Regions from separate parts of the Rhodobacter lacus genome, predicted to be linked through region 3. Evidence: riboswitches for the same ligand, from Rfam matches in the RefSeq annotation. Region 3 holds a riboswitch; each other region holds the start of a gene.

Region 1 (9,795 bases), on a different contig from region 3:
CCGAGGCGTTGCGCGCGCTTGGCCTGCAGGTGCGGCGCATGGTGGTGGACGAGAGTTTCGCCGATGCCACGCCCGAGACCTCGCTCGCGGCGAAAGCGGGGGCCAAAATCATCGTGCTGCGGTCCTTTGGCAAGTTCTATGGCCTTGCGGGGCTGCGACTCGGCTTTGCCTTTGCCGATGCCGCCACGGTGGCGCGGCTTGAAGACATGGTCGGGCCTTGGCCCGTTTCCGGCCCCGCGATTGAAACCGGCACCCGCGCGTTGCTTGATCGCCCCTGGGCCGAGGCGACAACGGCGCGGCTCACCGCAGAGGCGCACCGCCTTGATGCGATCGCCGCGGCAGCGGGCTGGGCGCTTGTGGGCGGCACCGCGCTTTTTCGCACGTATGCGACCCCCGATGCGCTCGCCGCGCAGGAGCGGCTGGCACGGGCACAGATCTGGAGCCGGATCTTTCCCTATTCGCCAAGCTGGTTGCGGCTCGGCCTGCCCGGGGGCGCGCGAGAATGGGACAGGCTGGAGAAGGCTTTGAGCGATGCAATTTGATCAGACCCACCGCGATGCGCTGACCGAGGTTTTGCGCTGGCGCCGCGATGTGCGCCATTTTCGCCCCGATCCGATCTCCGAAGCGGTGGTCGCGCGCCTGCGGGCGGTGATGGATATGGCGCCCTCGGTCGGCAATGCCCGGCCCTGGCGGGTGCTGCGTGTCGAAAGCCCCGAGATCCGCGCCGCGGTGCTGGCGAATTTCGAGGCGGCCCGCGCAGAGGCCGGGGCAGTTTATGCCGATGACCAGGCCGCGGCCTATGCAAAGCTGAAGCTGCAAGGCATCGACCAGGCGCCGTTGCAGCTTGCCGTTTTCACCCATCGTGACCCGCAGGCCGGGCACGGGCTGGGCCGCGCCACCATGCCCGTCACCTTGCAGCAATCGACCGCCATGGCAATCCACACGCTCTGGCTGGCTGCCCGGGCGGAAAACCTTGGTCTTGGCATGGTCTCGGTGCTTGATCCGCGCGCGATCGAGCGGCTTCTGGGCACACCGCCCGAGTGGGAATTTACCGCCTGGCTTTGCATCGGCACCCCGGAATTCACCGATGACACGCCGCTTTTGCACCGCGCAGGCTGGCAGGCGAACCTTGCCACCGAATGGGAGACCCGCTAGCGCGCGAGCGCGAGCAGCCCCGCGACGTCGAGATGCGCTTCCATATGGTCGGCGAGCGCTTCGAGCGTGGCCTCGACCCCGGCCCCGTGGCTTTGGCCCGAGGCGGGGATGCCGAGGCTTTCGAGAAAGGCCGCCCGGAACGCATCCGCCGAGAACATCCCGTGCAGATAGCTGCCGATGATCCGCCCCGAGGCGGAGATCGCCCCCTCGGGCGCCCCGTCGATCAGCGCAAAGGGGCGGGCGCGGTCCGGCCCCTCGGTCTTGCCGATATGGATCTCGTAGCCCTCGACGGCGAGCCCGGTCGCGGCATGGGTGGCACGGGTGCGGGTGAGGCGCTTGTCCGGCGTCATCACCGTTTCCACGTCAAGCAGACCAAGGCCCGGCGTGGTGCCGGGCGCGCCCTCGATGCCGTCGGGGTCGGCAACCGTGCGGCCCAGCATCTGATAGCCGCCACAAATGCCCAGCACATGGCCGCCACGCCGCACATGGGCGGCGAGGTCGATATCCCAGCCCTGATCGCGCAGGAAGGCAAGATCGCCGCGGGTCGATTTTGAGCCCGGAATCACCACGAGCCGCGCCGTGGCCGGGATCGGCTGGCCCGGCGTGACCATCACAAGGTCAACCCCCGGCTCTGCCGCAAGCGGGTCAAGATCGTCGAAATTGGCGATGCGCGAGAGCGCGAGGCAGGCCACGGTGAGGCCGCCCTCGCTGCGCCCCGAGCCAAGGTCGAGCGCGTCTTCGGCGGGCAGCCGATGCGCCAGCCCAAACCACGGCAGCGTGCCAAAGCCAGGCCAGCCGGTGCGCGCCTCGATCAGCCGGTAGCCCTCGTCAAAAAGCGAAACATCGCCCCGGAACTTGTTGATGATAAACCCGGAAATCATCGCGGCATCTGCGGGGTCAAGCACTGCCTGCGTGCCGATGATCTGCGCGATCACACCGCCGCGGTCGATGTCGCCCGCGAGCACCACCGGCACATCGGCGGCGCGCGCGAATCCCATATTGGCAATGTCCCCCGCGCGCAGGTTTACCTCGGCCGGGCTCCCCGCGCCCTCGACAATGACCAGATCATGCGCCGCCTTGAGGCGCGCGAAACTCTCCAGCACCGCGCCCATCAACTGCGGCTTCAGGGCCGCATAATCGCGCGCCTTGGTGGTGGTGAGGCGTTTGCCCTGCACCACCACCTGCGCGCCGACATCGGTTTCGGGCTTGAGCAGGATCGGGTTCATGTCGACCATCGGCTCCAGCCCGCAGGCCAGCGCCTGCAACGCCTGCGCGCGTCCGATCTCGCCGCCATCCGCCGTTACGGCGGCATTGTTGGACATGTTCTGCGGCTTGAACGGCGCAACCGAAAAGCCCCGCCGCCGCGCTGCGCGGCACAGCCCCGCCACCAGCATCGACTTGCCGACATTCGAGCCCGCGCCCTGGATCATGATCGCGCTCATGCCCGGCCTCCGCGCCTGTTGCCGCCGCGGGAGCCTCCGGCGGGGATATTTAAGAGCAAGCTGAAAGCCGCATCGGCAAAAGAGGCGCGGCACCGCACCCAGGCCTGCCAAGGCAGGGAGGGCGCGGCGCTTTCACCTTGCACGGTCATCGGGATCCCTCCCTGTACCGTTCTTTCAGCCTGCGCGCACATGGTTAACAGATTCTTAACGTGGTCTTTCATCTTGCCCCAAATATCCCGGGGGTCCGGGGGCAGCGCCCCCGGCCTTCGGCTCAGAACTCGACCCCCGGCTGGCCTTTGATGCCGGCACGGAACGGATGTTTGATCGGACCCATCTCGGTCACCAGATCGGCCGCCTCGATCAGCTCGGGCGCGGCGTTGCGGCCGGTGAGCACGACATGGGTCATTTCCGGTTTTTCGTCGCGCAAAAACGCCAGCACCTCGGCCAGATCGAGGTAATCGTAGCGCAGCGCGATGTTGATCTCGTCCAGAAGCACCATGCGGATCTGCGGATCGCGGATCAACGCCTTCGCCTTCTCCCATCCCGCGCGCGCCGCCGCCACGTCGCGCTCGCGGTCCTGCGTTTCCCAGGTGAAGCCCTCGCCCATCGCATAAAACTGGCACAGCGCGCCGAAATGCTCGGTGAGCAGGCGCCGCTCGCCGGTATCCCAGGCGCCCTTGATGAACTGCACCACCGCGCAGGGCATCTCATGCGCGATGCAGCGCAGGATCATCCCGAACCCGGCCGAGCTTTTGCCCTTGCCCGATCCGGTGTGGACAATCACAAGCCCCTTTTCCCCGGATTTCCCCGCCATGATCTTGTCGCGCGAGGCCTTCTTCTTGGCCATTTTCGCGGCATGGCGCACCAGATCTTCGGGCGTGCCCTCGGTGTCATGCGGCGGGGCGGGGTCGGTTTCGGGCGTCATTGCGGCGGCCTCCTGCTTGACAATGCACTATCTCTCGCCCACTCAGGAGCGGCGCTGGTTTCTGTCCTATGACAGGCGAAGAGGGAATGCGACAGGCTTTGCGACGCTCAGGCGCAAAAAGCCGAACGCAGCCGCCCCCGCGACCGTGACCGGAGAGGGCGCTCCGCACCACTGGCAGACCCGAGAGGGGGCCGGGAAGGAGGGGCGACCGTGAGGGATTTCCCTCGCATCCGCAAGCCGGGAGACCTGCCAGCGCATGCGTTCGGGCGGACGGGGTGTGCCGCGACCGGAGGACGGGCCCAAGGCCCGTCTTCGGGCGATCCCCCAAGCCTCAGGGAAGGCCTCGCAAGAGGCATCGGGGAGGGGCGAATGGTCGCCACGCTACATGTCTGCACCACCTGCCGGCGCGCGGGCGAGGCGCCGGAGGACGAAATCCGCCCCGGCGCGGCGCTTCATGCCGCGCTCGCCGATCTGCCGTGCCCGGACGGGGTGCGGATCGTTCCCGTGGAATGCCTGTCGGCCTGCACGCAGGGCTGTTCTGTCGCGCTCTCCGCGCCCGGCAAATGGTCCTATGTCTATGGCCGGCTTGGCCCCGCAGATGCCGCGACCGTGCTTGAGGGCGCCGCGCTTTACGCGCAAAGCGCCGACGGGCTCGTGCCCTGGCGCGCGCGGCCCGAAATCTTCCGCAAGCAGAGCCTTGCGCGCATCCCGCCCCCAGCGTTGACCCCCGAGGAGTAGCCCATGTCGGACCTGACCAAAATCCCCGTTACCGTGATCACCGGCTTTCTGGGCGCGGGAAAAACCACGCTCATTCGCCACCTGATGGCCAACCCCGGCGGGCGCACGCTTGCCGTGCTGGTGAACGAATTCGGCACGGTGGGCGTGGACGGCGAGATCTTGCGCCAATGCGCCGACGAAAATTGCCCCGACGAGAACATTGTCGAGCTGGCCAACGGCTGCATCTGCTGCACCGTCGCCGATGAGTTCATCCCGACCATCGAGGCTTTGATGGCGCGGCCCAACCGCCCGGACCATATCCTGATCGAGACCTCGGGTCTGGCGCTGCCCAAACCGCTCCTGAAGGCCTTCGACTGGCCCGCGATCCGCTCGAAAATCACGGTCGATGGCGTGATTGCCGTGGCCGATGCCGAGGCGGTGGCGGCAGGCCGCTTTGCCCCCGACGAGGCCGCGGTCGATGCGCAACGGCAGGCCGATGACAGCATCGACCACGAAACGCCGCTCTCCGAAGTGTTCGAGGATCAGATCGCCTGCGCCGATCTCGTGCTCCTGTCCAAGGCCGATCTCGCGGGGGAGGCGGGGCTTGCCGCCGCGCGCGCCGCGATCGAGGCGGAGGCGCCGCGCAAGCTGCCCATTCTGCCGATGGTCGAAGGCGTGATCGACCCGCTCGTGGTGCTCGGCATCAATGCTGCCGCCGAGGATGACCTTGCCGCGCGCCCCAGCCACCACGACGATCACGGCGAGCATGAGCATGACGATTTCGACACGGTGGTGATTGATCTGCCCGAAATCGCCGATCCCGCCGCGCTGGTGGCGGCCATCGAGCGGCTCGCGCGGGAGCACAATATCCTGCGGGTGAAGGGCCATGTTGCGGTGGCGGGCAAGCCGATGCGGCTTTTGGTGCAGGCCGTGGGCGAGCGGGTGCGCCATCAATATGACCAGCCCTGGGGCGAGCGGCCGCGTCGCTCCGCGCTCGTTGTCATTGCCGAGCATGACGACGTGAACGAAGACGCGATCCGCGCGCTGCTGATGACCGGGGTTGCCGCCTGATGCATGTCGTCTTTCGCGAAAGCCACGGGCTTGAGGAAACCGAGGTGCCGACCGATCTTGGTCAGCGCCCGGCAGACCTCGTGGCGCTGTCCTTCTCCGACAGCGACCTTGGGGCTTTTGCGGCAGGCTGGAAGCGCGCGGCGGGGGGGCTTCCCGCGTTGCGGCTTGCCAATCTGGTGGCGCTGCGCCACCCGATCTCGGTCGATACCTATGTCGAGAACACGCTTTCGGGCGCGAAAGGCATTCTCATCCGGCTGATCGGCGGCGAGGCTTACTGGCCCTATGGGCTCGCCTCGGTGCAGGATCTGTGCCGCCGCAAGGGGATTGCGCTTGCGGTGCTGCCCGCCGATGGCCGCGATGATGAACGGCTCGACGCGCTTTCCACCCTCCCGGTCTCGACGCTCCGGCGCCTGAAAGAGCTGTGCGACGCGGGCGGTGCGGTCGCCGCACAGGCGGCGCTGGCGCAGCTTGCGCTTGCCTCGGGCCTTTATGCCCCGCCCGTTCCGGGCGACAAACGCCTGCCGGACTGGGGCTTTTATGACCCCGCCAAAGGGGTGATCCCGGCGCCCGAAGGGGAGGGGCCACTCGCGCTCGTTTCCTTTTATCGCTCCTATCTCACCGCGGCCGATACCGCGCCGGTGGAGGCGCTGATCGCAGGGCTGCGCGCGCGCGGCTTTGCCGCTTGCGGGCTCTTTGCGGGGTCTCTCAAGGCGGAGGGGCTTGGCGATGCGGTGGAGGCCGCGCTTGGCGCGCGCCGCCCGGCGCTGATTGTCAACGCCACCGCTTTCTCGGCGCAGGGCACCGACGGCACCACCCCCTTTGACCGCTACAATGTGCCGGTGTTTCAGGTCGCGCTCTCAACCGCGCGCAAGCGCGACTGGGAGGCCGCCGAGCGTGGCCTTTCGCCTGCCGATCTTGCCATGCATGTGGTGCTGCCGGAGGTGGACGGGCGGCTCTTTGCCGGGGTCATCTCCTTCAAGGCGCCCGAACCCCGCGACCCCGATCTCGAATATGCCCGCTTTGCCCATCGCGCCGATCCGGGCCGCGTGGAGGCCGCGCTCGAGCGCATCACCGGCTGGCATCGGCTCGCCCATACGCCCGCGCCCGCGCGCCGCGTGGCGGTGGTGCTCTCCACCTATCCCGGCCGGTCCTGGCAGATGGCGCATGCGGTGGGCCTTGATGCGCTCGCCTCGACCGAGGCGCTGCTCGCGCAGCTGGCCGCGGAGGGCTATGCGATTGCGCCCGGGGCGGCGCTTGAAGCGCTTGCCTCAGAGCGGCAAAGCTGGCCGCTTGCTGATTACCGCGCCGCGCTTGAAACGCTGCCCGAGCGCCTGCGCGCGGCCCTCACCGAGGCTTGGGGGCAGCCCGAGGATGACCCGGCTTTTGCCGGGGGCGCGTTTCACTTTGCGGCGCTTTCGCGCGGCGCGGCGCTGATCGCGCTGCAGCCCGAGCGGGGTGAGGTGCGCGCGCGCGAGGACGAGTATCACGACCTCTCGCGCGTGCCGCGCCACGGCTATGTGGCCTTTTACCTCTGGCTGCGGGCGCAGGGGGTTCATGCGCTCATCCATATGGGCGCGCATGGCACGCTCGAATGGCTGCCGGGCAAGGCGGTCGCGCTTTCTCGGGCCTGCTGGCCCGAGGCGCTCTGGACCGGGCCGGTGATCTACCCGTTCATCGTCAACGATCCGGGCGAGGCCGCGCAAGCCAAGCGCCGCCTTGGCGCCATCACGCTCGGCCATCTGCCGCCGCCGCTCGCGCGCGCGGTCGTGCCCGAGGGCATGACCCGGCTGGAGCGGCTGCTTGACGAATATTCCACCGCCGACGGGCTCGACCCGGCGCGGCGTGACCGGCTGATTGCCGATATCCGCGACGAGGCCCGCGCGAGCGGGGTTGAGGCGGATCTGGGCATCCCGCCACAGGCCTCCGCCGCCGAGGCAATCACCCGGATTGACCGCTTTGTCTGCGACATCAAGGAAAGCCAGTTCGGCGAGGGGCTGCATGTGCTGGGGCAGGGGGCCTGTGGCACCGAGGAGCGCGCCGGGCTCTCGGCGGCGCTTTCAGGCGCGCGCGTGCCGCCCGGCCCCTCGGGCAGTCCCGCGCGGGGGCGCGCCGATGTGCTGCCCACCGGGCGCAATCTCTTTGCCGTCGATCCCCGCGCCGTGCCCTCGCGCGCGGCCCATGCGCAGGGCGTCAAGCTTGCCGAAGAGCTGTTGCGCAAGCATCTGCAAGATCAGGGCGACTGGCCGAAGGGGCTGGTGGTGGACCTTTGGGGCTCGGCGACGATGCGCACCGCGGGCGAAGAATTTGCCATGGCGCTGCATCTTGCCGGCCTCAAGCCGGTCTGGGACGAGGGCGCGGCGCGGGTCTCGGGCGTTGAGGTCCTGCCGCTCGCGCTCCTGGGCCGGCCCCGGATTGACGTCACCTTGCGCGTCTCGGGCCTGTTTCGCGATATTTTTCCGGGCCTCGCCCAGCTTTTCGAGACCGGGGCAGAAGCGCTCGCCGCGCGCGAGGAAAGCCTCGAGGATAACCCCTATGCCCGCCCCGCCCCGCGCGTGTTCGGGCCCCGGCCCGGCCAGTACGGGCTCGGCATGGGCGCGGCGCTGGATGCCTTCACCCCCGAGGCGCGCGCGGCGGCGGGTGAGGCATGGCTGGCCGCCTCAAGCTATGCCATTGACAAAAAAGGCGAGATTCGCGCCGATCGGGAAGGGCTGGAAGCGCGCCTGATGGCCTCGGACAGTTTTGTCCATGCGCAGGATCTGCCCGAGTCCGACCTGCTGCTGGCCTCCGATTACGCCGCCCATGAGGCGGGCTTTGCCGCCGCGCTCGCGCATATTGGCGCGGCAACGCCCGCGCTTTACCACCTCGACGCGACAGATCCTTCCCGCCCGCGCGCCCGCACGCTGCCCGAAGAGATCGCCCGCGTGGTGCGGGCGCGGGCCACCAACCCGGATTGGGTTGCGGGCATGATGCGGCACGGCTTTCGCGGCGGCGCCGAAATTGCCGCGACGCTCGACCACATGGCCGCCTTCGCCCATCTGGCCCAAGCCGTTCCCGCCCATCTGTTTGACCTTTATCACGAGGCGACGCTCGGCGATGATGCCGTCACCGCCTTTCTGGAAACCGCCAACCCGGAAGCGCTTGCCGCGATGCGCGATCTCTTCCGCCGCCTCGCCGAGGCGGGGCTTTGGCAGACCCGCCGCAATTCGATTGCGGCAAGCTTGCAGGAGCGGCTATGAGCGCCCAACCCGACCCGGAGACCCGCAATGCCCCATACCTATGAGAAGGACGGCGCGAAGATTTACGTGCAATCCTTCGCCACGATCCGCGCCGAGGCGGAGCTTGCCCGCTTCACCCCCGAAGAGGAGGTGGTCGTGGTGCGGATGATCCATGCCGCCGGGATGGTGGGGCTGGAGCGCCATGTGCGCTTTGCGCCGGGCATGGCGATTGCCGCGCGGGCCGCGCTTGAGGCGGGCGCGCCGATCCTGTGCGATGCGCGGATGGTGAGCGAGGGGATCACCCGCGCGCGGCTGCCCGCAAAGAACGAGGTCATCTGCACCTTGCAAGATCCGCGCGTGCCGGAGATGGCGCGCGAGATGGAAAACACCCGCTCGGCGGCGGCGCTGGAGCTGTGGCGCCCGAAGCTCGCCGGCGCGGTGGTGGCGATCGGCAATGCGCCGACGGCGCTTTTCCACCTTCTGAACATGCTCGAAGACCCGGCCTGCCCGCGCCCGGCAGCGATCATCGGCTGCCCCGTCGGCTTTATCGGCGCGGCCGAGAGCAAGGCCGCACTCGCGCAGGCGAACCCGGTGCCCTGGGTGATTGTGGAGGGGCGGCTTGGGGGCTCGGCGATCACTGTGGCGGCGGTGAACGCGCTGGCAAGCCGGAAGGAATAAGAATGGGGCGGATCATCTGTGCGGGGCTTGGCCCCGGCGACCCCGAGCTGATCTCGGTAAAATCGGACCGCGCGATCCGCGCCGCAACCGATATTGCCTATTTCCGCAAGGCCGGGCGGGCCGGGCAGGCGCGCCGCATTGTCGAGGGCATGCTTGCGCCGAATGTTGTGGAACATGCGATGGAATATCCGGTCACGACCGAGCTTCCGTTCGACAGCCCGGAGTATATTGCGGCCCTCGCCGGCTTCTACGATGACTGGGCTTCTAGGCTTCTTGAAATTTCGAAAACCCGCGACATCGTTGTTTTATGTGAGGGCGACCCCTTCTTCTATGGCTCCTTCATGCATCTTTACACGCGGCTTCTGGGCCGCGTTGAGGTTGATGTGATCCCCGGCATTCCGGGCATGGTCGGCTGCTGGACCGCGACGGGCCAGCCGATCACCTGGGGCGACGATGTGCTCACCGTGCTCGCGGGCACGCTTCCCGAGGCGGACCTCGCGCGCCACATGGCGGCGGCCGATGCGCTTGTGGTGATGAAGACCGGGCGCAACCTGCCCAAGATCAAGCGCGCGCTTTCCGCGGTGGGCAAGCT
Region 2 (9,795 bases), on a different contig from region 3:
GCCAGATCGGCCCGCCGCGGCAAGGCGCCCAAAACCGCAAGCCCGAGCCGTGCCATTTCAGCCCGGATCATCGCCTCATGGCGCGGGCTTGCCACATTGTTCAAAATCACCCCCGCAAGGGGCGGCGCATCGGGATGTTGCGCAAAGCCGAGGGCCGTGGCGGCGGCAGACTGGCCCTGCCCCTTCACATCGAGCGCCAGCACCACCGGCCAGCCAAAGCGCCGCGCGATCTCGGCACTGGCGCCGCGCCCCACCCGCCCCGGATCGGCCGGGCCATCGTAAAGCCCCATCGCGCCTTCGAAAATGACAAGATCAGCGCCTCTGGCCTCGCCCGCCAGCGCGCCCAGAAGGGCGTCATCCATGGCCCAGCCATCAAGGTTGAAACTCATGCGCCCGGCGGCGGCGGCATGAAAGGCGGGGTCGATGTAATCGGGCCCGTTCTTGAACGGCTGCACCGCCAGCCCGCGCGCGCGAAAGGCGCGCAGAAGCCCGAGCGTCAGCGTGGTCTTGCCCGCGCCAGAGGCGGGCGCAGCAACGGCGAGGCCCTTGGGCCAGAGGGAGGCGGCATCGGTCATGGCGCGGGTCTTCGCGCGGGCGGGCGGCGCTTGTCAAGCGCGCCCGCCTCCTCTGCCGCATGGCGGATAAGCGAGAGCGTGCGAAATGCACCATGCGCCAGCTTGCCGAAGGGCAGATGCAGCGCAAAGCCCGCCACCGCGCCCAGATGCGCCATCAGCATCAGCCCCATCAGCGGCGTTTCACGCAGCGCAAGCAGGGCGAGCCCGGTGCCCGCGAGCGTGGCAAGCTGGGCGCGGGCGAAGCGGTCGATCCGCGCCACCGCGGCGCTTTTGGGCGGCGCGGCAGCGCGCCCGCGCCGCCCAAACAGCCAAAGCCCCGCGAGCATCGCGATGCCGCCGAATGTGCCCAGCACAACAGGCGCACTCAAAACCGGATAGGGCGCGGGCGCACCGGCAAGATGCGCGAAAAACCCGGCCACGGTGGCCAGAAACGTCAGCCCGAAGCCACCGGCAAGCAGATGGTGCGCCACCCGCCGCCCCTGCCCGACCGGGCCCGCGCGATCCTCGCAATCGGCAAGGTTGCGCAGGCTGAGCGCATCCGCCAGCCCCTTGCGCAAGGCGGCACGCGTGATCGGCGCCCCGGGCCCCTTGATCGCGCGCCAGTAAAGCGCGAGCCGGAGCGCAAGCGCGATCAGGGCAAAGCCGAACACCGCCCCCGCGCCGCCCGCCATGAGCGGATGCGGCAGCACGGCATAAAACGCGCCCGGCCCGGACCTGGCACCAAAAAGCACCGCCCAGGGCACAAAGATCAGCGCGGCGAGCGGCAGCCCGATGAGGCAGGCGAAAAAGAGCCAGACCGCCCCCCGCCCCTCGCCCCGATATTCTGCCACCCGCGCCGCGGCGAGCGCCGCGGGCAGGTTCACCCCAAGCGCATGCGGGGGCGCATATTGGCAATCGGCAAGGCAGGAGCGGCAATCATGGCACAGATGCGCGAGATGGCGCAGATCGTCCGGCGCCAGTTTCGGGCGGCGGCTCGCGGCGGGAAAGACGGCGCAAAGCCCGGTGCAAAAGCCGCAGGTGTTGCAGATGTTGAGCGTATGGGCGGCGCTCTGGGGTGCAGCCGCGGCGCCCGGCATGGCTTCGCTGCGCAGCATTGCAGGCGCAGCATCGCCGGGGCCAACCCGCTGCGCGGCCGCCTGCCCGGCGATGCGCCCGAACACAGCCGCAATCGCCAAGCCCGCCCCGGAGAGGTATCCCTCTCCCAGCACCGCCCCGCAAACCACGGTGCCCGCAGCAAAAAAGCGTGGCGCCACAGCCCCCTCGCGCAACCGCACCCGCGCCTGCGCATCAATCGCAAGCCCGTAGCGGCTGAACCCGAGGCCCGGCACCACCGGAATCGCATGGAGCGGCGGCGTCAGATCCACCGCGGCGCTTCGTGGCGGATCGAGCGGTTTGGCGAGGGTCTCGGCCAGCCCGGCGGGCGCGATGCCGCAGGCTTGGGCAAGCGCCGCGGCAGAGCCTGCGGTGAGGGGCGCAAACAGCATCGGCGGCAGCGCCTCGGCCGCCTTCGCCCCGAGCACGATCCAGCCGCGCGGGTCATCGCGCGCGATCAGCGCCCGCGCGGCAACCGAATGCCGCGCCGGGCTCACGATCGCCGCCTCGTCATAAAACCGCCGCCCGTCGGCGCCGACCACAAGGCCCAGATGCATCCCGTCCACGCGGCTCACGATCCCCGCATCGGCGCGCGGCGCGCGCGCATCAACGGCGACAAAATGGCCATCCCCCGGCCGCCCCGCCGCGGCCGCCCCCGCGTTCAACGCCCACAGCAGCGGCGCGCCCGCCTGCTCGGGCGTGCCGCGGTTGGCAATTTGCGCCGCCTGCGGCCCCGTGCCGCCACAGGCCAGCACCACGGCGCACGCGCTCAGTCGCGCCGCGCCCTCGGGCCGGGTGAGCACAATCTCGAACGGCCCTTCCGCCTCCGGGTGCAAAAGCGCCGGGTCCAGCGCCGAGACCCGCGCAGAGGAGAGGAGCGTGACGCCAAGCGCGCGCGCGCGGCGCAGCAGCGCATTGACCATTGCCTGCCCCCCGCCGCGCAAAAACACGGTGCGGCGCGAATAGGGCAGATGCCCCTCGGCCCAAGGCTCAAGCCGCACCCCCTGCGCGCGCAGCCACGCAGGCAGATCGGCAGAGCCCTCCGCCAACGCGACCGCCAGCGCCGGGTCAGCGCCCTTGAGCCGCGCCAGATCGGCCGCATATTCCGCAGCCGGGTAACAATCGCGCTGATAGGGCGTCTCGCCGGTGCTCGCGCAGCGGATGTTGCGGCCATGCCGGGCGTTGCCGCCCAAAAGCGGTTCGGGCGCCGCGTCGAGCACCACCACCGACGCCCCCGCCTGCCGCGCCGCAATTGCCGCACAAAGCCCGGCAAGCCCGGCCCCGATCACGAGAACGCCGGTGCGGGCGGGAAGCGGCAAAAGATCGGGGGCGGATGCGGTCATGACCCGCGCAGAGTAGCGCGAGAACGGCGGGCCGCAAGAGCGGGTGCGGGCGCACGCAAGGCCCGTTGGCGCGGCGCGCCATCGGGCGGGGCCGGGCGCGCGTTCAACGCCGCGCCCAGGTTGCGAGCAGGGCGGCAAAATCCGCGCGGCTGCGCGGCAGTTCCGCCCAATCGGGGATCAGCCCGAGCGCGCGCGCCTCCAGCGCCATATCCACAAGGATCGGCGGCGCGAGCCCCACCCCGGAAAGCGCCGCGCGGTCGCACAAAAGCGCCCCGACCGCCCCCGTTGCCATCACCTGCCCCGCCCGGAACAAGGCCACACGAGAGGCCAGAGCGCTCGCAAGCTCGACATCATGGGTCGAAAAAACCAGCGTCATCCCCCCGGCCACGAGCCCCTCCAGAAAGGTGATCAGCTGCGCCGCGCCCTCGGCATCGAGCCCGGCCGTGGGCTCGTCGAGCAGCAGCACCTCGGGGCGCATCGCCAGCGCGCCCGCAATCGCCACGCGCCGCTTTTGCCCGCCGGAAAGCATATGCGTGGGCCGCGCGGCCAGATCGGAAATCGAGAGCGCCGCAAGGGCTTCGTCAACGCGCGCCCGCGCCTCGGCCTCCGTCAGCCCGAGGTTGAGCGGCCCAAAGGAAACATCCTCAAAGACCGTGGCGGCAAAAAGCTGATCATCGGCATCTTGCAGCACCAGCGCCACGCGGCGGCGCCAGTCGTTGAGCGCGGCCCGGCTGTAGCGCGCCTCGGCACCGCCCAGAAGCACCCGCCCGGATTGCGGGCGCAGCGTGCCGTTTAAATGCAGCAAAAGCGTGGACTTGCCCGCGCCATTGGGCCCGAGGATCGCCAGGCTCTCGCCGGCGTCAACGCTCAGCGACAAACCGTCGAGCGCGGTCACGGCGCCCGGAAAACGATAACAGAGCGCCTCGGCGCGCAAGATCTCGGTCATGGCCCTCTCCCGGCCCAAAGTGTCAGTGCGACGACCAGCGCCTGCCCGCAAAGGATCAGCGCCAGCACCGGCAGCCGTGCCGGGGCGCGCGCCGAAAGCACCCGCATCTCGCCTTGCCAGTTGCGCGCGGCCAGACCAAGTTCGAGCCGCCGCGCCCGGGCCAGCGCACGCGGCAAAAGCGCCGCGATCACCTGCCCCGTCGCGCGCAGCCAGCGCCGGCGGGTCGCATGGCCAAGGCGCGCGCGCTGCGCCACCGTCATCGCCGCCGCCTCCTCGGCAAGGATGAAGACGAACCGATAGGTCAAAAGCGCGATCTCGACGATCTCACCGGGCAGGCCAAGGCGGCGCGCCGCGCCCAGCAGATCGGCGGCGGGCGTGGTGGTGGCGAGAAACAGCAGACAAAAGGTGGCGGCCAGAGCGCGGACGGCAAGCGCCGCCGCCGCCGCAGGCCCACCGGGCGCGAGCGCCAGCCCCTCCGGCCCGATCTGCACCATCAGCACCGCCGCGCCGGTGAGCAGAAAGCCCAGCGGCAAGGCTGCCACCGAAAGCCAGAACCGCAGGCTCACACGCGCGCCGAAAAAGGTGATAGCGAGCATCACCGCCGCCACCAGCGCGGCCCCGGGCCAGGGCGGCAAGACGATGGCAAGAGCGAGAAACCCCAGCCCGATCAATGCCTTTTCCGCCACCGGGCGGGCGCGCCAGCGGCTCTGACTGGCGATGCGGTCCATTGTGGCAATTGACATTTCGGGCCGGGGTCCTCGGGTCAGGCCGCGTCTTGGCCGGGCGTGGGGCGGCCGGGTGCGGGGCGGGCAGGCCTTGCGCCTGCCGTGCCCTTGCTGCGCTCATGGCGCCGCCCGATCACATAGCCGATGACCAAGGCGCCAAGTGCGGCCTGCAGGGCAAAGAGCATGCTCTCGATCTCACCGCTCGGCGGCTCCCAGAGCGGGTTTGCCCAGGGCACGAAACCGGGATTTTCGGCCTCGATCAGTTCCGCCGCGGCGCCATCGGCGCCCCCGAAATCTCCACCGATGAATAGCGGCACGATGGCAAGCACGACAACGCCAAGCCCAAGCCAGAGGGTACGGTTGCGCAGCATCAGCGGATCTCCCCGGCCAGAGTGCGGACCTTGTCGGCTTCGGGCACCTTGCCCGCGAGCGCATCCATCACGATCACCGTCAGGAAGCCCTCGGCAATGGCGAGCGGAACCTGCGTCACGGCAAAGATCGAGCCGAATTTGAGCGCGGCACCCCAAAAGCCCGAGGCCGGGTCCGGGTAGGCGAGCGCAAGTTGCAAAGACGTGGTGATGTAGGTGGCGAGATCTCCGAGGCAGGCCGCGAGAAATACCGAGAGCGCCACCGAAAGGCCGATGCCGCGACCGAGCTTCCAGATCGCCCAAGCAACCCAGGGGCCGACAATGGCCATCGAGAAGGCATTGGCGCCCAAAGTGGTCAGCCCGCCATGCGCGAGCAACAGCGCCTGAAACAAAAGAACAATGACACCCAGCACCGCCATTACCGAAGGGCCAAAGATCACCGCGCCAAGGCCGGTGCCGGTCGGGTGCGAGCACGAGCCCGTCACCGAGGGGATCTTGAGGGCCGAGAGCACGAAGGCAAAGGCGCCCGAGGCGGCAAGCGTCAACCGTGCCTCCGGGCGTTCGGCCACGAGCTTGCGGATCTTGAGCGTGCCCGCCACGAAAAACGGCGCGGCGGCAACATACCAGCCGATGGCATGGCTGGCGGGGAGGTATCCCTCCATGATATGCATATGACTTCCTTCCACTTCTGACGCGCCGCTTTCGAAGGCCGGGGGCACCCCGCCCCGGGAAGGCTTGCGACGCTCGAGCGATGGCAGGTCTCCTGACTTGCGGGTCATGAAACCGGTCACCTTCCCGACTGGTGCTCCCCGTGGACAGGGCAGTCAGTGGCATTCGACCGGGTCTCGCCGCTCACAGTTGCGGGGGCAGTCACGGATTTGGCCCCTGATGGGTAATCCTCACCGTGTTCCCTATTAATCCCATCCCGTTGGGAACCATCGCGGGGAAGTATCCCCGCTGTCACGGAACTGTCAACCCTCGCAGCCTGCGTCAGAGGGCGCGGCGCATCAGGTAGATGTCCATCACCCAGCCATGCGCCGCGCGCAGGGCCGCGCGGGTGGACAGGATTTGTTCTGTCACCTCGGCCAAGGGCCCGGCCACCAAGACCTCTTCTTGCATCGCGACACAGCCGCCCCACCAGATCGTGATCCCTTGCGGATCAAGGCTTTGGAAGGAGCATTCGCCATCAAGCATCACCACAACCGTCTCGGCGGCGGCGGGCCAGCCATGGTCGCGAATTTGCCGCCCGGTGGTGATGACAACGGGCGCGCCAATGCCATTGAGCGGGATCGCATGGGCCGCACAAAGCGCCTGAATTGCGGTGATGCCGGGGATGACCCGCGTGCGCAGCGCAAGGCGTTTTTCAAGCCGCGCGGCAATGCGCAAGGTGCTGTCGTAAAGGGACGGATCGCCCCAGACCAACAGCGCCACCTTGCCGCTCAGATCCGGGCATTGCGCGGTGATCTGGGCCAGCCAGGCCTCGGCAATCGCATCGTGCCAATCATCCACCCCCTTGCGGTAAGAGGGGGTTGCGGCATCCCGCACCGGCAGATCAAACTCCACCACTTTGGTGGCCGGGTTGGTGAGGTGTTCGGCACAAAGCGCGCGCCGCAGCCCCGCAAGGTCTGATTTGTCGGCGCCCTTGAGCGGAATGAGGATCAACTCGGCCGCGTTCATCGCCGCAACCGCCTGCAGCGTCACATGACCGGGATTGCCGGTGCCGATGCCGATCAGCGTCAGCTCGATCATCGCGCCGCCTCCGGGTCGTAAAGCGGGCCGTAAAGGATGAGCGCGGGCTTGTCGGAGCGCGCCTCTGCCAGCTCCGCGGCCAGCGCGGCCACGCTTGAGCGGTGCAGGCTTTGCTCGGGATGCCCCACAGCTTCGGCCAGCAGCGCGGGCGTGTCGGGCGCAAGGCCATGAGCGATCAGATCTGCCGCGAGCTTCGGAAAGGTGCGCTTGCCCATGAACACCACCGTCGTCGCGCCCGGATCGGCCAGCGCGGCCCAGGTCAGCGTTTCGGGCAGATCGCCCGTCACATCGGCGCCGGTGACAAATTGCACCCGCCGCGCGGTGAGCCGGCGCGTGAGCGGCAGCCCCGCCGCCGCCGCCGCCGCACAGGCCGAGGGCACGCCGGGGATGATCTCATGCTCGATCCCGGCCTCGTGAAGCGCCACAAGCTCCTCCTCAAGGCGGCCAAAAAGCCCGCTGTCGCCGGATTTGAGCCGCACCACGCGTTGCCCGGTTTTGGCATGGTCCACCAGCAGGCGGCTCACATGGTCCTGCTTCGGCGAGGGCCGCCCCGCGCGTTTGCCCACGGCGATAAGTTCCGCCCCAGCGCGCGCATGGCCCAAGATCGGCCCGGAGGAAAGATCATCAAAAAGCACCACATCGGCCCTGGCGAGCCGGTCGGCGGCTTTCAGCGTCAGAAGCTCCGGGTCGCCGGGGCCGGAGGAGACAAACGAAACAAAGCCGCTCATTCGGTGCCCTCCGGGAAGCGCGGATGGGTGCCAAGCGGGCGGTAGCGGCGATCATAATCGCCCGCATAAAGGCGGCTTTCGTCAAACTCTTCCGCGCCGAGCGAGGGGCCGACAAGGATCAGCGCGGTGCGCTCCATCTCCGCGCCAATGGCGGTGCGCAGGCTCCCCAGCGTGGCGCGCACCACCCGTTCATCTGGCCAGCTTGCGCGCCAGACAACTGCCACCGGGCAGGCCGCGCCGTAAAAGGGGGTGAGTTTTTCCACCACATCCTCAAGCACATGGACCGAAAGATGGATCGCGAGCACAGCACCGGTGCGGGCGAAGTTTTCGAGCGTTTCGCCCGCGGGCATCGCTGTTGCGCGCCCCGAGGTGCGGGTCAGCACGACCGATTGCGCCACGCCGGGCAAGGTAAGCTCGGCGCCGAGCGTGGCGGCAGCGGCGGCAAAAGAGGGCACGCCCGGCGTCACGTCATAGGGGATGCCAAGCGCGCGCAGCCGCCTGAGTTGCTCGCCCATCGCCGACCAGACGGAGAGATCGCCTGAATGGAGCCGGGCAACGTCGTGCCCCGCGGCATGGGCGGCGGCGATCTCGTCGATGATCGCATCAAGGCTCATCGGCGCGGTGTTGACGATTTTCGCGCCGGGCGGGCAATGCGCAAGCAGCGCCTCGGGCACAAGGCTTCCGGCATAAAGGCAGACCGGCGCGGCGGCGATCAGGTCGCGCCCGCGCAAGGTGATCAGATCTGCTGCGCCCGGCCCCGCGCCGATGAAATGCACCGTCATTCGCCCTCTCCTTCCGCCACGGCGAGCACGACCCCGCCGATCACTTCGCGCCCCCGCACAAGCCGCGCTTGCGGCCCAGCGGCGACCAGCGCCGCCGCCTCTGCCACCGATCCGGTGCCCTTGAGCGCCAGAACACGGGCCGAGCGCGTGGGCGTTTCCACCCCGGCCACATCGACCCCCAGCACCCGGTATCCGGGCAGTGCGGCGGCAAGCTCTTGGGCCTTTTCCGCCGCCGTTGCAAGGGCATCGACCGGCCCCGCCGCCGCCAGCGCCGCGGCAAAATCCACCGTGCCACGGCGGAACCCGAGCCCCGCCACTCTCATCGCGTCACGCTCCATTGCACCTGCGGGCGTGTCCGGCCCCAGCCGCGCATGCGCCCCAAGGGCTCGGCCTCGGCGATCTCGATCCGCATCAGGCTGCCGCCAAAGCGGGCGTGCAACTGTGAAAGCAGCGCCTCCGTCTCCAGTGTCACGCCATTCGCCACAAGCCGCGTGCCGGGCGCAAGGCGATCCCAGAGCCACGTGTAAAGCGCCTGCGATCCGCCGCCGCCAACAAAAACGGCATCTGGTGGCGCAAGCCCGTCCAGCGCGTCGGGCGCAGCCCCCGCGACAAGCTGCATGACGTCCGCCAACCCGAAGGCGGCGATATTGGCCGCGATATTCGCGCGCCGGTCCGCGCGCGGCTCGATGGTGAGTGCGCGCCCCCCGGCGAGGCACCACTCGACCGAAACCGAGCCCGAGCCGCCGCCAATATCCCACAACAGCGCACCCGGGCGCGGGGCCAGCGCGGCCAGCGTCAAGGCCCGGAACGGAGATTTCGTGATCTGCCCGTCATGGGCAAAAAGGCTCTCCGGCCGCCCCGGCACGCGCGAAAGGCCTGCGGATGCCGGAAGATCCGCGCCATCGAGCGCCACCGCGACGAGAGGGGAAACATCTTCCAAATCATAGCTTTGCGCCAAGGTGGTGCGCAAACGCTCGGCCCGGCCGCCAAGGTTTTCCGCCACCACCATGCGCAGCGCGCCAAAGCCCTGATTGCTGAGCCAGTGCGCAAGATCAGCCACCGCCGCGCCATCGCGCAGCGTGACGATGATCTGCGCCCCGCGACAGATTTCGGGGCGCAGCCGCGCGAAAGGCGCGGCATGCAGGCCAAGCGCCCGCACCCGCTCGCCATGCCAGCCAAGGCGCGCACAGAGGAGCGAAACGACCCCCGCCACCGGGATCGCATGCCAATCATCGGGCGCGAGCACATCGGCGAGCCGCGCCCCGGCGCCACACCAGAACGGATCACCCGAGGCCAGCACCACCACCGGGCGGCCGCGAACTGCCAGCACCGGCGCAATGTCAAAGGGCACGGGCCAGGGGCGGCCCCGTTCGCCCGCGCCCACCAGCGCCAGATGCCTTGGCCCCCCAAAGATCACCTGTGCTTTTTGCAGCGCTTCACGGCTTGCCAAGGGCAGCCCCTCCGGGCCATCTTCGCCCAGACCGATG
Region 3 (9,795 bases):
CCGGGCGCCCCAGCGCTTGCGCGATCACCGTGACCTTGCGGGCGACCGTGGCGCCGTCATGGCCCTCGGGCACCTGCACCACCGCGATTCCTGCCGTTTCCAGCGCTTGCAGGGTTTCGGGCGGGCCCGCGCCCGCGCTCAGCACGATCAGATCGGGGTTGAGCGACAACAGCCCCTCGGGAGAGAGCGCGCGCATGTAGCCCACATCGGGCAGCGCGGTGAGCGCGGGCGGATAGGTCGTTGTGGTGTCGCGCCCCACCAGCCGGTCGGCGGCGCCAAGGGCTGCCACGATTTCGCTCGCCGCACCGCCGATCGAGAGAACGCGCTCTTGCGCGGGCGCGCTCACGGGCGCGAGCGCCAGCAATGCCGCAAAGAGGAGCCGCGTCATTCCGCGGCCTCCATCTGCTCGGCATCGGGGAGATCGGCCACAAGCGCATTCCACCCCGCGACAGCCTCCGCCCCCGCCCGCAGCACGCCAAAGATCTGCGCGATGAGCAGCCCGTTTGCGTCGAAGCATTCGACCGAATGCGCCGGGCCCCGGGCCGTGTTTTTCACCACGGCAAAGGTCTCGGCGATCTGGTCACGGCGCAGATGCAGATCGAAGCCGGGGTCGAGCACGTTGATCCAGGGCCCGGTCTCGAGCACGCGTGCAATCGGCCCGGTATGGATCTCGATGCAGCCCATATTGCCGACAAAGACCATGATCGGCACGTCGGACCCGGCGGCACGGTTGAGCAATGTTTCGACCGCGCCGGGGGCGAGCGGGCGCACGAAGGGCGCCCCCGCGAGCCGGTAGGCGCCCAGCCGGTTCATTTTCAGCTTGGCGCAGAGCCGCAGGAATTGATGCGTATCCTCAAGCGCGTTCCAGCCTTCGCGCAGGGCGTCGCGCCGTTCCGGCACGATGCGGGCGGGCTCGGGCGGGCGGCGCGGGCTGAGCGCGAGATCGGGCGCCTGATCCTCAAGGCGGAGCAGCCCCAGAAGCGGCTCCCAATGCTCGGCCTTGCTGTCGAGGCGCAGGTGGATCTTGTGCACCGCGTCCCCGGCCGCATCGAAAAACTGCAAGGAGCGCTTGACGCCCCGCGCGGTCTCTTCCTCCAGCGCAAACCCATGCACCCAATGGCTCGGGAAAATCCGCAAATCGATCGCCTCATTCACCACAAGCGCCGCATGCGGGCCGGGGCGGTAGCCATCATAGACACCGGTTTTTTCGATCACGCAGGCTTCGTTGCGGGTCAGCGCGAGGAGCGGCCCGAAGGCTTTGAGCCGGGGCAGAACCGCATCGGGATGGGCGGCGATGCGGGTGGCGCCTTGGCCAAGGAGGGCGGCACAAAGCTCCGCCTCGGCAAGGCCGAGCCGCTCGGCCAGATCGCGGGCATGCAGGCGCGGGTTTTCGGCGCGGGCGCTGCGGATGTCTTCGGGGCTGGGCAGGGGCATGGGGGGTCCTTTCTGGGGCTCAGAAGCGCAAGGTGGTGCCGATGTGGAAGGTGCGGCCGCGGCCGTTCTCGCTGGCGGAGGCGGAGAGCCAGGGCGCATAGACCTCGTCGAAGACGTTGGTCACCTTGGCGTAGAGCACGGCATTCTCGGTCAGATCGTAGCTCGCGAAGAGATCGACCAGCTCGTAGCCGTCGTCTTTCTGGTAGGGCGTCGTGGTGTAGGTGTCGGTGAACAGCCCGCCGGAAACATAGGTATATTGCGCGCCAAGGGTCAGCCGATCCGCGAGGAAATCGCGCGAGAGCCGCAGCGAGAGCGTGTCATCGGGCAGATACTGGCCCGCGCCAAGCCCCGGCATCTGGCTCGGCAGATGCGAGTCGTTATGGGTGTAGCTCAGCCCGAGATCGAACTCGGGATGCGCATAGGTGAGCTCGATCTCCACCCCCTCGGTGCGCGAGTGGCCCGGCACATTGACGAAGGCATAGCCCGTCTGGCCCCAGGCATTGGTGACGAATTGCGAGGTGACGTAGTTTTCCACGTCCATATGGTAGTAGTTCACCCGCCCGGTGAGCCGGTCGCCGCCGGTAAAGAGCCCGTCGCGGCTCAGGTTGAAGCCGATCTCGTAGCCCTCTTCGGTTTCCGGCTCGAGGTCCGGGTTGGCGATCATGCCGACCCCGCCGCCCGGATGGGTGCCGCCGAGCATCGTTTCTTGCAATGTCGGCGCACGCATGCCGCGCGACAGCGTGACATAGGGCTGGACCCAGTCGGTGAGTTGATAGGCCAGCGTCAGCTTTGGATCGATCGACTGGTCAGACACGTCGATCCTGCCCTGCGAGGCTTCGCCGTCAAGGCTGTAGCTGTTGGCGCGCAGCCCGGCGGTGATTTCCCATTTGCCCTGCGTGAACACGTTTTCAGAGAAGAGCGCCGCCCGTTTGGCCTTGCCGGTGGTGGGGTTGACGCCGCCGGAGGTGCCGCCGAGCCGGTCTTGCGAAAGCTCGATCCCGTTCGCGCTGGTGAGCGACCAGGCGCCAAGGTCGAACTGCGAGGTATTGGTGAGGTCAAAACCGGTGGTGCGGGTGGAGAGGGAGCGCCCGACATAGGCCCCGGTGCCGGAAACCCAGTCGGTTTCGGTCTTGCCGGTGTAAAGATTGGCGCGCAGGTCGATGAGCGCAGACCCCGGCGCATAGCGCAGCCCGAGTTTGGCGATGTCATTGGTGAGCTCCTGGCCGTAGCTCGTGGCAAAGAAATCGCTTTCGTAATGCATCAACGAGAAGGTGACCCGCGTGCTCTCGGTCAGGTCGTAGCCCGCCTTGAACAGCTGGGAGGAGATGTTTTCATAGGTGTCGGGCACCATCGCGCCATCGCCATCGGCGTAATCATCGCCGGTATGGCGCGAGGCGGCGAACAGCAGGTCAAACCGGTTGGTGCGCAGCGCCGCCGCGGCCATGCCGGAGCTGGTGTGGCCGTTGTCGGTTTGCTCAAGGCGCAGCATGCCGCCCTGGTTCGCCGCGCCGGTCAGCACGTCGCCCACGTCGAGCGTGCGGAAATCCGCCGCACCGGCAAAGCCGGAGCCGCCCAGCGCAGTCACCGGGCCGCGTGTGATATCGACCCCGGAGAGCAGGTTTTCATCTACGAAAACATAGCCTTGCGCGGCATGGCCCGAGAGGCGGTAGGTTTGCGGCACGCCATCGACCGACATCGCCACCCGCCCCGATCCCTCAAAGCCACGAATATTGACCGACACGCCGGGGTTGCCCGGATCCTTCTGGGTGAACACGGAGGTCTGCTGGCGCAGGAGCCCGTCAAGATCGGTGGTGGAAGTGGCGCCGCGCAGATCCTGCTCGCCCAGATGGGTGGCGTTCTCGCCCGCAAAAATCGGTGTGCCATCCTCGGCATAACCGATCACGATCTGGCCGAGGTAGAGCGGCGCATCAAGGTTTTGCGCCTGTGCAGGTGCAGCCGGCAAGGTGAGGGCAGTGCAAACGAGAAGGGCGGCCCGAAGCCGCGGCGCATGGCGCATGGAGATCTCCCAGATCAAGCGTTCTGTGCTCGCTGGCAGGCTGCTGGCATGCGGTTGCCGCAGATGTTCAATAGATGAGTGAATAAGTCAAGATTTGAAATGCACTTTGCCGGAGGGATTTGATCTCTTGCCGGGCGGTGGGCCTGCGCTAAGCTCTGGGGACAGCCCGCCTTGCGCCAGCCTTCCCCCTCTCAGATATGGAACGCCCTGATGTTTCTTGCCATGAACCGATTCACTGTGCCGCTTGAGAATGCCGAAGCCTTCGAGGCGCTTTGGCTGGGGCGCGAAAGCCGCCTCAACGAGCTGCCCGGCTTTGTTGCCTTCCACATGCTGCGCGGCCCCGAGGCGGAAGACGGCACCCGGCTTTATGCCTCGCATACGGTTTGGGAAAGCGAGGAACACTTCCGCAACTGGACCACGTCGGAGCAGTTCCGGGCCGCGCATGCGGGCGCGGGCCAGAGCCGCAAGCTCCATAGCGGAGCGCCGCGATTCGAGGGGTTCACCGCGATCCAGAGCCTTGAGGCCGGCGCGGCGCGCTAGTTCAGCGCCTGCGCCCGCGTTTCCAGCACGACCGGCACCGCGGGGGTCTCCGCGCTTTCGACCCGGCAGAAGCTTTGCCCGGCGTGCCAGATCACCGGGCAAAGCCGGTCGGCGCAGCGCAATTCCGCCTTGCCCGAGATCTCGAAATCCTCGGGCAAGGCGCCACTCGCCGCCACCGCATCGAGCGCGCGGGCGAGGTGGCGCAGAAAGGCGAGGCCGGGCGCGCAGGGGCCGCCGCAAAGCGCACAGGGGCGCGCCTCAACGAGCCGCTGCGGCTGCGGCGGGGCGCAGCGATGGGGGGCGCCGTCAGCCATCATCCTCAACCTTGATATGGCCCGGAACCGCGGCGGCTGCGGCGGCGGGCTGCGGCGGGCGGGGCCGTGGCGTGGGCGGATCGCTCTGCGGCTGGCCGGACCAGACCTGCGGATATTCGAGCCATTTCTGGATGAAGTTCCAGGATTGCTCATAGCCGTCATGGGGCAGGGTGCAGGCCGAACAATCCTTGCGCGTCAGCCCGTTGCGGTCCGTATACGTCTGGTAGGGGCCGGGGCATTCATAGGCGATGAGGGGGCAATAGCAAAACAGGCAGTTGAAGGCGCGTTTCACCCCCGGATGACAGGGCAGGAACGGGCACGCCTCATTGGTGAAGCCCTTGAAGGCCGTGTTGGTGGTGGTGTCTTTCGGCTCCATGGCTCTCTCCTGCGGGCGCCTGCTCGGGCCGGAAAGCGGACAGGGGCAGGGCGTGCACAGGCGCGCACGCATCCATGCCTCCGGGCCCGCCGCCCGGGATGGTCTTGTGGCCCGGCAGGTCTCCTGGCTTGCGGCTCACGCGCCTTTTTGCCCCTTCCCGGCCCGAGAGGGCCAGTGGTTTGGCAGAAGGCTCGCCGCTTACAGTTGCGGGGGCAGCGCCGGAGTTGCACCGGCTTCCCTCTTGCGCCTGCGGAACGCTCCGCAGGGCCTGGGCCCCGAAACCATGGGCGTGCCGGCGGGTCCTGTCAACCGCCTTGGTGTCGCTCGCGGCCAATCTGACGCGGCAGGCGCGCTTGACGCCCGCGCCGATTTCCTCTTCATTGGCGCCGTTCAAGTTCCGGTGAGAGCCGGATGAAAAGGGAATGCGGAACGGCCCTCGGGCCCAAGCCGCAGCTGCCCCCGCAACTGTGAGCGGTGAGCGACGTCGACATGCCACTGGGCCAAAGCCCGGGAAGGCCGACCGAGCGAAGACCCGCGAGCCAGGAGACCTGCTTGAGCGTTCACCCTTTCCGGGCGCGGGGCGTGCCATGGAAGCGGCCCGATCCGCAGTGGTGACATGTCGCCGTTTGCGGAGGGCCTATGCCTTTCCGCGACATCGCTCATTCCGGGCTTTGGCCCGACCGGAAAGGAAGACCCATGCCGCATCTGATGCGCCCCACCGCCGTCACCCTTGCACTTTTGGCCTGCACAGCCCCCGCTTTGGCCGAAGACGCGGGCGTGACCGAGCTTGACGCCATCACCGTCACCGTCACCGCCGCCTCCGAGCCCCTGCGGCTGAGCCAGACCGGCGCTTCCGTCACGGTGCTTACCGCGCCCGATCTGGAGGCCGCGCCGCTCTCTTTTGCGAGCCTGCTCGCCACCGCGCCGGGCCTTTCGCTCAGCGCGAACGGGGGCCTCGGCACGCAGACCGCGCTGCGCGTGCGCGGCCTGCCCGCCTATTACCTCGGCACCCGGATCGACGGGCTTGATGTGACCGACCCTTCTTCCACGCAGCTTTCCTACAACTTCGGTCCGCTGCTCACGACCGGCCTCTCTCGGGTGGAGATCCTGCGCGGTGCGCAATCGGCGCTTTACGGCTCCGAGGCCGCGGCGGGGGTGGTCGATGTCACCACCTGGCGGCCGGAGACGGAGGGCCGGTCCGGGGCTCTGGCCGTGGAGGCCGGAACCTACGGCACCTATGCGGGCACGGCCTCGGTCGGCTACCGGGACGCGCGCACCGAGCTTGCGCTCAGCTTTGGCCGCGCGGTGAGCGAGGGCTTTTCCGCCCATGCCGCAGGCCGCGAAAAAGATGGCTTCCGCGGCAGCCAGATCAGCGCCTCCGCGCGGCACGCGCTGAGCGAAACGCTCACATTGGGGGCCACGGTGCTGGCGCAGGACAGCTTGACCGATTTTGACGCGAGCACGGGCGATGCCGACAACTGGACCGACAGCCAGCTGCGCGGCGCGCGTGTCTTTGCCGAGCTCACCACCGGCACGGTGCGGCATGAACTTTCCTATGCCCGGGTCGATGTGCGCCGCGATGTGTATGAATATGCGAGCCACACCTATTTTGACGCCACCCGCGAGACCCTCGCCTATGACGGGCGTTGGGATGCGGGCGGCCCGTTCCGGCTGAGCTGGGGCGCGGCGCACAAGACGGAGGATTTCTCCGTCGCATCCGCATGGTCGACCACGGTAGGCGACATCACCACCGATGCGGTTTACGCCGAGGCGCTCTGGGCCCCGCGCGATGATCTCGATCTCGCGCTCGCGTTGCGCCATGATGACCACGAAATGTTCGGGGCCGAAACCACCGCGCGGCTTGCGCTCGCATGGCGCCCGGATGCAGACTGGATCTTGCGCGCCGTGGCCGCCAAAGGCTTCCGCGCGCCCTCGCCCTATGAGCTTTGGAGCAGCTACGGCAACCCCGGCTTCCAACCCGAAGAAAGCCGCAGTTTCGAGCTTGGCGCCGAGCGGGTCTTTGCCGCGGGGAGCCTGCGGGCGACGGTCTTTGACACCAAGGTTGAGGATCAGATCCTGTTCGACAGCAACACCTTCCTTTACTATCAGGTGGATGGCTCCAGCCGCTCAAAAGGGCTGGAGCTTGCGGGCACGATGGATCTGGCCCGCGGCTGGTCGCTTTTTGGCGCCTATACCTACACCGATGCCACCGTCGATGATGGCGCCGATACGCGCCCGGCGGCGCGCGCGCCCCGCCACAACCTGACGCTTGGTGCCGAGGGGCCACTGGCAGACCGGCTCTCGGCGCGGCTGAGCCTCACCCATGTTGCCGATCTGCGCGACGAATATGTGGATTATGCGAGCTTCCCCTATGCCACGACGCAGGTGAAGCTTGACGATTACACCCTTGCCAACCTCGCGCTGCGGTATGAGCTGACCGAAACCGCGCAGGCGTGGCTGCGCATCGAGAACCTGTTTGACACCGACTATCAGACCGCGCGCAATTATGCCCAGCCGGGCCGCGTGGTCTCGCTCGGCGTCGGGCTGCGGTTCTGAGCCGATGCGGCCCTGCGAGAACAAGAGCCGCCGCCGCGCCCGCTGCCTCTTGGGGCTGGCGGTGGCCCTCTTCTTTGCGGGGCCGGGGCTCGCCGCGCCGCAGCGCGTGGTCTCGATCAACCTGTGCACCGATCAGATGGCGCTGATGCTCGCCGCGCCGGGGCAATTGCGCACGCTCACCCGGCTCGCGCAAGACCCGGCAAGCTCGGTGATGGCGGCGCGCGCACGCAGCTACAAAGCCAATCACGCCCGTGCCGAGGAGATCTATCTCGACAAGCCCGATCTGGTGCTGGCCGGGCGCTACACGGCGCCCGCCACCGTGGCGATGCTGCGCGGCCTCGGGCTCCGGGTCGAGACTTTCGCCCCCGCCGAAAGCTTTGCCGATCTGCGCGCGAGCCTTTTGCGCATGGGCGCGCTTTTGGGGCGCGAGGCGGAGGCGGCGCGGGTGGAGCGCCGGTTTGCCGCGCGGCTCGCACAGCTTGATCGGAACGCGCCCGCAACGCGCCCGGTTGCGGCCACATGGTCGGCGCATGGCTATATGGCGGGGGGCGAGAGCCTGACGGGCGAGATCATCACCGCGGCGGGCTTCACGCCGCTTGCGCAGATCCTTGGCCGGGCCGCGGGCGGCTTCGTGCCGCTGGAGGCTCTGGTGATGGCGGACCCGGATCTGGTCATTCTCTCGCGCGCCGACCCGGCGCCCGCGCAATCAGAGGCGGTGCTTGATCATCCGGCCTTGACGCGCCTCACCGGCCGCGCCGCGGTGATGCAGGATCGAGACTGGGTCTGCGGTCTGCCCGCGGTGCTGGGCGCGGTGGAGCGGCTGACGCAAGAGCGCCCGGCTGCAAACCACCGCGCTGCGAGGGCCGACGAATGAGACTTGCGCGGCTTTCCCTTCTGCTTGGCGCCCTCGTTGGCGGGCTTTTTGTCGCCTCGCTGCTCACCGGCGTGGCCGCGGTTGACCCCGTCACGGCGCTGCGCGCGCTGCTCACCGGCGGCGAGGGGCCGGTGGGGATTGTGATGCGCGAGATCCGTCTGCCGCGCGCAATTCTGGCGGCGATGGTGGGGGCGTCGCTCGGTCTTTCGGGGGCGGCGCTGCAGGGGCTTTTGCGCAACCCGATGGCGGAGCCGGGGGTGATCGGCATTTCTGCCGCGGCGGGGCTTGGCGCGGTGCTCGCGCTCCACTCCGGCTTGGCCGCGGCCTTTGCCTTCGCCCTGCCCGCTGCGGCGCTTGCAGGCGCGCTGATGGGAGTGGGGGCGATCCTGTTTCTGGCCGGGGCGGGCGGCGGCACGCTGGCGCTGATCCTCGCCGGGGTTGCGCTTTCGGCGCTGTGCTCGGCGGTGACGGCGCTGGTGTTGAACCTCTCTCCCAACCCGTTTGCGGCGCAGGATATCGTGTTCTGGATGATGGGATCGCTTGCCGATGTCTCCTTTTCGCATGTTTTGCTGGCGGCGCCGCTGATGGCGGTGGGGGGCGTGCTTTTGTGGCGCGCGGGGCCGGGGCTTGAGGCGCTGACCCTGGGCGAGGAGGCGGCCGCCTCGATGGGGGTGAGCCTTGCCCGGCTCCGGCTTTCGGTCGTGCTCGGCACCGCCGCAGCGGTCGGGGCTGCGACGGCGGTGGCGGGCACGGTGGGCTTTGTCGGCCTTGTCGTGCCGCATGTGCTGCGCCCGCTTGTGGGGGCGCATCCGGCGCGGCTTCTGCCCGCGTCGGCGCTGGGTGGGGCGGCGCTGGTGCTGGCCGCCGATATTGCCGTGCGGCTGGTGCTGCCGGGGCAGGATCTCAAGCTCGGTGTCCTGCTTGCGCTTGTGGGCGCGCCGGTCTTTTTGCATCTGATCTGGCGCTTGCGGGGCACGCCATGACGGCGCTGGTGCTGGAGCATCTAAGCGTTGCCCGCGGCGCGCAGCAGCCGCTGCAAGACGCTTGCCTCCGCGTAGACCCCGGCGAATGTGTGGGCCTCATCGGCCCCAATGGCGCGGGAAAATCAACGCTTTTGCGCGCGGCGCTCGGCCTTTTGCCGGCTGCCGGGCGCTCCTCATTGGCCGCGCTCTCGCCCGCTGCGCGCGCGCGCGCCGCAGCCTTCCTGCCGCAGGGCCGCGAGATCGCCTGGCCGATGCCGGTGATCGACCTTGTCGCACTGGCGCAGGGCGGGCGGCGCGATGCCCCCGAGGTGGCCGCGGCGATGGCGCGGATGGATGTCACGGCCCTTGGCCCTCGCCCCGCCACCGCGCTTTCGGGGGGCGAGCAGGCGCGGGTGCTGATCGCGCGGGCGCTGGCGCAAAACACCCCCCTGCTGCTTGCCGACGAGCCGATTGCCGGGCTCGACCCCGCGCATCAAATCGCCTGCATGCGGCTCTTTGCCGATCTGGCCGCGGAGGGGCGCTCGGTGGTGGTGGCGCTGCATGACCTTGCGCTTGCGGCACGCCATTGCACCCGGATCGTGGTGCTCTCGGGCGGGCGGATCGTGGCCGATGGCGCGCCGCGCGCGGTGCTCACGGCGGCGCTGCTTGAGACGGTTTTCGGCATCCGGTGCCATCTGGACGAGATCGAGGGCGCGCCGGTG

The links. A riboswitch is a leader RNA that binds a small molecule or an ion and turns the genes downstream of it on or off. The one in region 3 is predicted to bind cobalamin.
Region 1: another riboswitch for cobalamin. It lies ahead of ACFSM0_RS16720 (DUF1636 family protein); the one in region 3 lies ahead of ACFSM0_RS06755 (cysteine-rich small domain-containing protein).
Region 2: another riboswitch for cobalamin. It lies ahead of ACFSM0_RS16660 (energy-coupling factor ABC transporter permease); the one in region 3 lies ahead of ACFSM0_RS06755 (cysteine-rich small domain-containing protein).

Annotation. Positions count from the first base shown of each region.
Region 1 is NZ_JBHUIX010000019.1:27,660-37,454, reverse strand. Features, by position in the region: gene cobD (threonine-phosphate decarboxylase CobD) at 1-542, shown strand, start outside; gene bluB (5,6-dimethylbenzimidazole synthase) at 532-1,155, shown strand; gene ACFSM0_RS16730 (cobyric acid synthase) at 1,152-2,597, opposite strand; gene cobO (cob(I)yrinic acid a,c-diamide adenosyltransferase) at 2,869-3,522, opposite strand; cobalamin riboswitch at 3,561-3,790, shown strand; gene ACFSM0_RS16720 (DUF1636 family protein) at 3,892-4,260, shown strand; gene cobW (cobalamin biosynthesis protein CobW) at 4,264-5,310, shown strand; gene cobN (cobaltochelatase subunit CobN) at 5,310-8,546, shown strand; gene ACFSM0_RS16705 (precorrin-8X methylmutase) at 8,574-9,203, shown strand; gene ACFSM0_RS16700 (precorrin-2 C(20)-methyltransferase) at 9,206-9,795, shown strand, end outside.
Region 2 is NZ_JBHUIX010000019.1:16,234-26,028, forward strand. Features, by position in the region: gene ACFSM0_RS16635 (cobyrinate a,c-diamide synthase) at 1-575, opposite strand, end outside; gene tcuA (FAD-dependent tricarballylate dehydrogenase TcuA) at 572-3,010, opposite strand; gene ACFSM0_RS16645 (energy-coupling factor ABC transporter ATP-binding protein) at 3,114-3,956, opposite strand; gene cbiQ (cobalt ECF transporter T component CbiQ) at 3,953-4,699, opposite strand; gene ACFSM0_RS16655 (energy-coupling factor ABC transporter substrate-binding protein) at 4,720-5,052, opposite strand; gene ACFSM0_RS16660 (energy-coupling factor ABC transporter permease) at 5,052-5,711, opposite strand; cobalamin riboswitch at 5,786-6,004, opposite strand; gene cobF (precorrin-6A synthase (deacetylating)) at 6,040-6,798, opposite strand; gene cobA (uroporphyrinogen-III C-methyltransferase) at 6,795-7,526, opposite strand; gene cobM (precorrin-4 C(11)-methyltransferase) at 7,523-8,308, opposite strand; gene ACFSM0_RS16680 (cobalamin biosynthesis protein) at 8,305-8,631, opposite strand; gene cbiE (precorrin-6y C5,15-methyltransferase (decarboxylating) subunit CbiE) at 8,628-9,795, opposite strand, start outside.
Region 3 is NZ_JBHUIX010000005.1:347,317-357,111, reverse strand. Features, by position in the region: gene ACFSM0_RS06780 (heme/hemin ABC transporter substrate-binding protein) at 1-388, opposite strand, end outside; gene ACFSM0_RS06775 (hemin-degrading factor) at 385-1,434, opposite strand; gene ACFSM0_RS06770 (TonB-dependent receptor domain-containing protein) at 1,454-3,451, opposite strand; gene hmuQ (heme-degrading protein HmuQ) at 3,662-3,991, shown strand; gene ACFSM0_RS06760 (hypothetical protein) at 3,988-4,305, opposite strand; gene ACFSM0_RS06755 (cysteine-rich small domain-containing protein) at 4,298-4,681, opposite strand; cobalamin riboswitch at 4,778-4,969, opposite strand; cobalamin riboswitch at 5,057-5,251, shown strand; gene ACFSM0_RS06750 (TonB-dependent receptor plug domain-containing protein) at 5,378-7,237, shown strand; gene ACFSM0_RS06745 (ABC transporter substrate-binding protein) at 7,299-8,111, shown strand; gene ACFSM0_RS06740 (FecCD family ABC transporter permease) at 8,108-9,094, shown strand; gene ACFSM0_RS06735 (ABC transporter ATP-binding protein) at 9,091-9,795, shown strand, end outside.